Regions from separate parts of the Demequina sp. TMPB413 genome, predicted to be linked through region 2. Evidence: predicted binding sites of a transcription regulator. Region 2 holds the regulator's gene; the other holds the start of a gene.

Region 1 (4,204 bases), 1.2 Mb from region 2:
TTCTGTGTACCCGTGAACAATGGCGGCAACGTACCCAAGGGTGGGACCTGCACCGTGTCCACCCCGAGCATCACGACGTGGAGCTCAGGCGGGTATGAATGGGCGAATGTGTCGATGACCGTGACCTCGTCTCACTCAGATGCACGCGTGACTCTCGACTTGTCGCGCTACCCGTTCCCTGGCTGGACGCCCGCGTCGATCAACGGCAACGGCGACTTCCGGATTGCGACGCTGCCGAGCCCTGCGTACCAGTGCTCTCAACTGCCCATCGTTGAGTTCAACAGGAACACCAACAACGGCTCGTGGACCTTGTACTTCCAAATGACGACACAGCCGAACGCGTTCCCATGGTCGAGCGGCGCCGCTCAGGTGTGTAGCTGAGGGTCGTGCCGCGGCCCTAGGCGACGCGCCACGTGATGGGCTCGGCCCCCTGCTCCTCGAGCAGCGCGTTCGTTAGAGAGAAGGGTCGCGATCCAAAGAAACCGCGCGAAGCACTCAGCGGGCTCGGATGAGCGGACTCGATGAGTGGGACGTCGCCCAGCATCGGACCGAGTTTCTGTGCATCGCATCCCCACAAGATGGCGACGAGCGGTCCGCCGCGTTCGACGAGAACGCGGATTGCGTGCTCCGTAAAGCCTTCCCATCCATGACCGCGGTGCGAGCCCGGTTGGCCGGGCCGGACCGTCAAGCATCTGTTGAGAAGCATGACGCCCTGATCGGCCCACGGCGTCAGGTCACCCGTGGTCATGGTGTCCCCGGTGTCGGCCGCGAGTTCGCGCGCGATGTTCGCGAGTGAGCGAGGCATGGCGCGACCGCGGGGCACGGAGAAGGACAAGCCCATGGGGTCACCGGGAGTCGGGTAGGGGTCCTGGCCGACGATCAGCACCCTCACGTCGGCAAGGGGGCGAGTGAAGGCATTGAGAATCGCCGACGGAGCTGGCAGGTAGGCGCGCCCGTCGGCAAGTTCGGTACGAAGGAACGCGCCGATGCTTGCCAAGAGTGGTGCGACGGGCTCTAAAGCGTCCGCCCAGTCGGGGGCGATGTGCTCGCGCCATGCGTCGGTCATGGCCTCAGGGTATCCACGCTGACGCACCGTTCGGCGGGGGTCATGCCACGAATGACAACGGTGTGATTCGCGGGTACTCTAGCCACATGTCCGCGGTCTCAGTTCACGCCTCACGTGCCGATGTCGCGCCTCTGAGCGAGCGCGACGCGCAGATTCTCGCGTTCGAGCGCCAGTGGTGGAAGTTCGCAGGCTCCAAAGAGGACGCCGTGCGAGAGAATTTCGGCATGTCGGCGACCGAGTACTACCAGGTGCTGAACGCGCTCATTGACTCGGAGCAGGCGCTCGCTCACGACGCCATGCTCGTGAAGCGCTTACGTCGCATGCGATCGTCCCGTCAGCGCGGACGCGCGGGTCGGGTCGTAGATGCCGCTCGCCAGCGGTAACGTATCCCCGTGCCAGAGTTCCCTCCGGATGAGTTTGATGCTGCCGCCGACGAGCGCGGCCCCGTGGGCGTCCACCGGAAGCGCAAGAGTTGGGTGTGGGCGGTAGCCGCTCCTTTGGTGATCTCCATCGCCGCAGGCGCTCTGGCCTACGGAGTCGTCGTCTACCTGTGGCGGGCGCAAGGCAACGATGGCGTTCCCCCGCTCGACTCCATCCCGCGAGCGACGATCACCGCGACTCAGGCAGAAACGCCCGAGGTGACGACGTCGCCATCGCCGTCGCCTGAGCCCTCGGAGACTCCAAGTCCCACGCCGACGGTCGAGCCAGTGCAGTTCGGCGCGCCGGTGGTTGTGCTCAACGGCGCCGGTATCTCTGGCCTCGCGGGCGCGAATCAAGAGAAGCTTGCCGCTGCGGGATTCACCGCCGCGACCGCAGACAACCTGACGGGGACGAAGCCTGCGAGCAATACCGTGAGGTACTCGGATGCGAGCCTCGAAAGCACTGCTGCCAAGGTGGCGGAGGTGCTGGGGATCACCACTGTCGAGTTCGGCGTCGTCCCTGAGGGCAATCTCGCGGTGCTGCTGGTGACGGACCCTGCCGCATAGGCGACTTCACGGTGCTCTTCGCCGCCCGCGAAAGTTCGCCTTGCCATTTGCACTCTCAGGGGGAGAGTGCCAAAATCGCATTAGCACTCGCACTACGAGAGTGCTAAGACTTCGGCGCCAACGATGAGGCGCTCAGGCGATGTGATGTGAACACCGCCGCGAGCGTCGTCCGTCGCGGGCATCAGCGGCGCCACAACCCATCGAAAGAGGAACACACACCCATGGCAAAGATCATTGCCTTCGATGAGGAGGCCCGTCGCGGTATGGAACGGGGCATGAATGCCCTGGCCGATGCCGTGAAGGTCACCCTCGGTCCCAAGGGCCGCAACGTGGTGCTCGAGAAGAAGTGGGGAGCCCCCACGATCACCAACGATGGCGTTTCCATCGCCAAGGAGATCGAGCTCGACGAGCCCTTCGAAAAGATCGGTGCTGAACTGGTCAAGGAGGTCGCCAAGAAGACGGACGACGTCGCAGGCGACGGCACCACCACCGCCACCGTTCTCGCCCAGGCCCTCGTAACGCAGGGTCTGCGCAACGTTGCCGCCGGCGCCAACCCGATCGCCCTCAAGAAGGGAATCGAGAAGGCCGTCGAGGCCGTCACGCGCGAACTGCTCGCGGCCGCCAAGGACGTGGAAACCAAGGAAGAGATCGCCGCTACCGCTGGCATCTCCGCAGGCGACCCCGCCATCGGCGAGCTCATCGCTGAGGCCATGGACAAGGTCGGCAAGGAAGGCGTCATCACCGTCGAGGAGTCCTCGGCGCTTGGCCTCGACCTCGAACTGACCGAAGGCATGCGCTTCGACAAGGGCTTCCTTTCCGCCTACTTTGTGACCGACTCCGAGCGTCAGGAAGCCGTCCTCGAGGACGCCTACGTGCTGCTGGTCGAGAACAAGATCTCGAACATCAAGGACCTGGTCCCTGTGCTCGAGAAGGTCATGCAGACCGGCAAGCCGCTCGCGATCATCGCGGAGGACGTCGAGTCAGAGGCCCTCGCGACGCTCGTGGTCAACAAGCTCAAGGGAACGTTCAAGGCAGTTGCCGTCAAGGCTCCCGGCTTCGGCGACCGTCGCAAGGCGATGCTCCAGGACATGGCCATCCTCACGGGTGGAACCGTCATCTCCGAGTCGGTGGGCCTCTCGCTCGAGAACGCCACTCTCGACCTGCTCGGTCAGGCCCGCAAGGTGGTCGTCACCAAGGACGAGACGACCATCGTCGAGGGTGCTGGCAACGAAGAGCAGCTCGCCGGGCGCGTCAAGCAGATCCGTGCCGAGATCGAGAACTCTGACTCCGACTACGACCGCGAGAAGCTGCAGGAGCGCCTGGCCAAGCTGGCCGGCGGCGTGGCAGTCATCAAGGCCGGAGCGGCGACTGAGGTCGAGCTCAAGGAGCGCAAGCACCGCATCGAAGACGCCGTACGCAACGCGAAGGCCGCCGTCGAAGAGGGCATCGTCGCCGGTGGTGGCGTCGCGCTCATCCAGGCAGGCATCAAGGCGTTCGCCACTCTCGAGCTCGAGGGTGACGAGGCAACCGGTGCTCGCATCGTGGAGATTGCCGTCTCTGCGCCGCTGCGCCAGATCGCCATCAACGCAGGCCTTGAGGGCGGCGTTGTGGTCGAGAAGGTCAAGGGCCTCCCAGTGGGTCACGGCCTCAACGCCGCGACCGGCGTGTACGAGGACCTGCTCGCCGCTGGCGTGAACGACCCGGTCAAGGTGACGCGCTCTGCCCTGCAGAACGCTGCCTCGATCGCGGCCCTCTTCCTCACCACGGAAGCGGTCATTGCCGAGAAGCCAGAACCCCACGGGTCGATGCCTCAGGGCGGCGGCGACATGGGTGGCATGGGTGGCATGGGCTTCTAGGCCCTCAGCTCATACCTTCGACGGGCCCCGAGGAGAGATCCTCGGGGCCCGTTGTTTTCTCGCCACCACGACACGGCACCGCGCGCCGCGGCACTCCGCCGCACGCCGCCGCACTTCGACGCGCCGCACCCCGACGGTGCGAACCAATCCCAGCCGCGCCACTCCGGGAGGGTCCGTGCGCCGGAGGCTCGCCTCGGCGTGTCGCCCACTGCGACGGTTCGGACTGTCGGGGTTGGGGTCTAGCAGAGGCCCGGTTCCGGCTCAGCTCTGGCCGTGCCCCCGACCCGTGCCGAACA
Region 2 (4,204 bases):
AATCGCGCCAACTGGGTCAGCAACTCCGTCTGTGCTTCGTCGAGTTCGCTTGGGGTTTGGATGTCGAGGTGCACGTGAAGGTTTCCTCGGCCGGGGCGTTGCAAACGGCCGACGCCGAGGCCCTTGAGCGTGACGGTCGAGCCCGCGTGGGTTCCCGGCCGGACGTCGATCTCGTGCGGCCCGTCGAGCGTCTCAACGGTGGCGACGGTGCCGAGCGCGGCGGCGGTCATGGGCAGTTCCAGCGTGCAGTGGAGATCGTCTCCCCTGCGCTCGAAGGACTCGTGCGGACGCTCGCGAATCTCGATGTAGAGGTCGCCGCGTGGGCCTCCTCCTGGCCCGGCGTCGCCCATCCCAGACAAGCGGATACGGGTGCCCGTCTCCACTCCGGCCGGGATGTCGATCTCGATCGACCTGCGCTCCCTGGTGCGCCCCTGCCCGGAACACGTGGTGCATGGGCTCTCGATGATCGAGCCGTAGCCGCCGCAGCGGGGGCACGGCGCGGTGGTCATCACTTGGCCGAGCAGCGAGCGCGCGACTCGCTGCACCACGCCTGCACCGTTGCACTGGGGGCAGGTGGCGGGCTGTGTGCCAGGCGAGCAGCACGTCCCGTCACACGTGGTGCACACCTCGGCGAGGTCCACCATCACCTCGCGGTGAACTCCAAAGACCGCCTCTTCCAGTGTGACGTCCACCTCGACGAGCGAGTCTCCCCCGCGTTGGGTGCGAGACGCTGGACCCCTGCGGGCCGAGCCTCCCATCGAAGAACCGAAGAACGTCTCGAAGATGTCCTCGAAGCCAAACCCGGCGCCTGCGCCTGCCGACGAGTTGCCTCCCCTGGGATCAACCCCCCTGTCGAACTGCGCGCGCTTGTCCGCGTTGCCGAGCACCTCGTAGGCGGCGGCGACGTCTTTGAAGCGATCTCCCGCCTCTGGCCCCGCCACGTCGGGGTGCAGCTCGCGTGCCAGTTTGCGATAGGCCTTCTTGATCTCGGCCTCTGTCGCTGTTCTCGGCACACCGAGCACGGCGTAATAGTCCTTCACGTCTCCACCACTTTCGACAGGTAACGGGCCACGGCTCTCACCGCGGCCATCGTTCCCGGATAGTCCATGCGCATCGGTCCGAGCGCTCCTAACAATGCGGGCGAGGCAACATTTCCGTACCCCGCCGCCACGATCGACGTGCCCGCTAGCGCCGCGTGGCCGGTCTCCCGGCCGATGCGCACAGACACGCCTCCCTCTAATGCCATCTCGTGCAACAACCGCAACAGCACGACCTGTTCCTCAAGAGCATCAAGAATCGACGACACCGCGTCGGCCTTGAGGTCGGATCCGGCCCTGGTGAGGTTACCGGTGCCAGAGAAGACAACGCGTTCGATAGTCCCGCCGCGGGCGGCGCCCACTACGGACGACGCGACCTCGGCTAACCATGCGTGCGTCGCGTGGCGCTCGGTCCAGGCCGCGAGGGCCGATTCGAGCGGCTGCGGGGTCAGGCCCGACGCGGTCTCATTGAGTTCGCGAGCGATCCGCTCGAACTCGTCTTCCGACACGTCCTCCGGGACCGACACGGTAGCTTGCTCGACCCTGGCGTCGGCGCTCACCACCACGGCAAGCGCGCGGTCGCTCGTCATGCGCACGAGTTCCACCCGGCGCACGGGGCTTTCCCTGAGTGAGGGGTACTGCACCACGGCCACTTGGCGGGTGAGTTGGCTCAGCAGCCGCACCGAACGCTCCACCACGTCATTGAGGTCAACGGCGTCCGATAGGAAGGTCGAGATGGCGCGCTTGTGGCTGTCCTGCAGCGCCGCCGCGGCGAGCATGTCCACAAAGTAGCGATAGCCCTTGTCGGTGGGGATGCGCCCAGCAGAGGTGTGGGGCTGCGCAATGAGTCCCTCTTCCTCCAGAGCGGCCATATCGTTGCGGATGGTCGCGGGAGACACCCCGAGGTTGTGGTGCTGTGCCAGCGCCTTGGACCCGACGGGCTCGCTGGTAGAGACGTAGCCTTCGACAATCGCCCTCAAGATCGCCTCGCGCCTGTCGTCGCTCATTCCACCTCCCATTGGCACTCAGTTGCTGCGAGTGCTAATTCTACGCAGTGATCCGCGCACTGGGTCCGATCGCGCGTCTCGTCGCGCTAGCGTGTGGTGCGGAGGCGACATGACCTACACGGCACACAGCCGCGCAAGCACCGCGGCGGCCGCGCTCGGGCACCTCGGCGCGATGACGGGCCCGGTGATTCCTGCGCTCGTTTATGTGGCGCGCAGACGGAGTGATCCCTTTGCCGCGACGGAGGCGGCGAAGGCGGCGAACTTCGCTTCCGCGCTGGTCTGCGCGGCAATCGCGGCCGTCGTCGTGAAAATGTATGTGCCTTTCGTCGGCTTTCTCGGTACATTGGCGCTGTGGGTGGTTCCCGTCGTCGCGATCTACTTCAGTTTGGCAGGGTTTTGGCTGGCGCGGCAGGGCAATCCCGCACACTATCCGTTCCAACTCAAAGTGGTGAAAACACATGACTGAAACGCCCCCTCCCGCAGCAGCGGCCCCGCTCAGCGAGTCCGACGAGCGGCTCTACGCGACCCTCAGCCACGCGGGGATCATCCTTTTCGGATTCCTCCCCCCGCTGATCTTCTGGCTCGTCGGCAAGGACCGCAGCGCATTCGTTGACACTGAGGCGAAGGAAGCCCTCAACTTCTCGATCTTGGTCACCATCGGCTACGTCGCCTCGACCATCCTCATCCCCGTCTTTGGCCTGGGCCTGATCACAGGCTTCGCGGTCTGGGTCATCGCCCTGATCTTCTGCATTCAAGCTGCCATCAAGGCCAACAAGCACGAGACCTACCGCTATCCGCTGAACTGGCGCCTCATCAAGTAACTCTCAGGGTTTCACCCTGACCACCCTCAGGGCCCCGAATCGGTCACAAGGCCGATGCGGGGCCCTGAGGCTTTTTGGCACAGTAGAGACATGACAGAGAACACCTCCCCCGATCCTGAACAGGGCGCTCAGAACCCCGCCCCCTTCGCCCCCACCGTCCAGCCGATGCTCGAGTCAGAGGCTCGCACCTGGGCAATGCTGGCGCACGTCATCGCCGCCGTCGCGTCCCTGGTCAGCGCTGGCACCATCGCCTTTGTCGCCCCGCTGGTGATCTGGCTGGTCTATAAGGACCGCTCGGCACTCGTGGCGCATCATGGCAAGCAGAATCTGAACCTGCAGATCACCGCGCTCGTGTTCGGTGCAGGCGCCGTCGTGCTCGGCCTGTTGCTGTTCGTGGTGGGCCTCGCGGTCACGCTGCCGCTGTGGGGCCTGTACGTGCTCTACGCGATCATCATCTCGTTCGTGGCGGGCGTGAAGGCCGCCAATGGTGAGTACTACCGCATCCCGCTCGCCATCCAGTTCATTAAGTAAGGCCGCGCACCGCACGAGGCCACACCAGACCGAAGCCTCTCCGATCCCAGTCAAGGGACGGGGAGGCTTCGGCACTTCTCACTTCGACGCCACGCCCACGAGACCTTTTGCACACCGCACGGTAGGCCAGGACACAAGTCCCCTCGCGCTTCCAACACATCCACCGATAGTGGCCACGTGTGAGGCCAGTGGAGGCCTTCCTGGGCCACACAAAGCGAGGGGGACACTGTCGCCATGGGACGTTGGGTACGCAACCAAGGAATTGCCGTTCGGGTGCTGGGAGCAATCGGGATCGCACTCATTGTCGCTGTGGCAGTGGGCGCGGGAGGGATCCTCTCGATGCGCACGATGGATGCGGGCGCACAGGAAGTCGCCACGGTGAACCTCCCTGGTGTGCACGCAGCCGGTGAGCTTCGGGTCGCGGTGGATGACCTCCGTATGGAGGTGGTGAATCACCTGCTCGCGGACAATGTCGCCGACAAGACGGCTGTCGACCAGAAGATCCTTGAGCGCACCCAGGGTGTGCAGGACGCACTCGCAGAGTTCGAGGCGATCACTGTCGACCCAGAGGCGGCACCCATTATCGAGCACTTCAGAGCGTCGCTCGAGAAGTACCTGGGGCTGGTGCAGTGATTGGTGACAACTGACTTCTGGGATCCGGGCGGGTCCTGGTGGAAGGATGTTGTCATGTCTAGAGCTTTTCCTGAGGAGTTTCGCCGTGACGTGGTCGCGGTCGCGCGGCGCCGTGAGGCGCCGCAGAAACAGATCGCCGAGGACTTCGGGATCTCTCATGCGACGTTGTCGAACT

What was found. Region 2 encodes HrcA, which represses chaperone genes, less so after heat shock. Its sites were predicted from a motif close to TTNGCACTCGNNNNNNNCGAGTGCNAA; they were not measured.
Region 1: a site for HrcA is predicted at 2,133-2,159, ahead of groL (chaperonin GroEL). Genes of this name have one in related genera too.

What each region holds. Positions count from the first base shown of each region.
Region 1 is NZ_CP096184.1:1,914,751-1,918,954, reverse strand. It holds gene LGT36_RS09220 (signal peptidase I) at 1-381, shown strand, start outside; gene LGT36_RS09215 (uracil-DNA glycosylase) at 398-1,066, opposite strand; gene LGT36_RS09210 (DUF3263 domain-containing protein) at 1,153-1,449, shown strand; gene LGT36_RS09205 (LytR C-terminal domain-containing protein) at 1,459-2,052, shown strand; gene groL (chaperonin GroEL) at 2,274-3,908, shown strand.
Region 2 is NZ_CP096184.1:690,893-695,096, reverse strand. It holds gene dnaJ (molecular chaperone DnaJ) at 1-1,040, opposite strand, end outside; gene hrcA (heat-inducible transcriptional repressor HrcA) at 1,037-2,044, opposite strand; gene LGT36_RS03315 (DUF4870 domain-containing protein) at 2,154-2,510, shown strand; gene LGT36_RS03310 (DUF4870 domain-containing protein) at 2,503-2,865, shown strand; gene LGT36_RS03305 (DUF4870 domain-containing protein) at 2,956-3,396, shown strand; gene LGT36_RS03300 (MCP four helix bundle domain-containing protein) at 3,631-4,029, shown strand; partial or broken gene LGT36_RS03295 (IS3 family transposase) at 4,084-4,204, shown strand, end outside.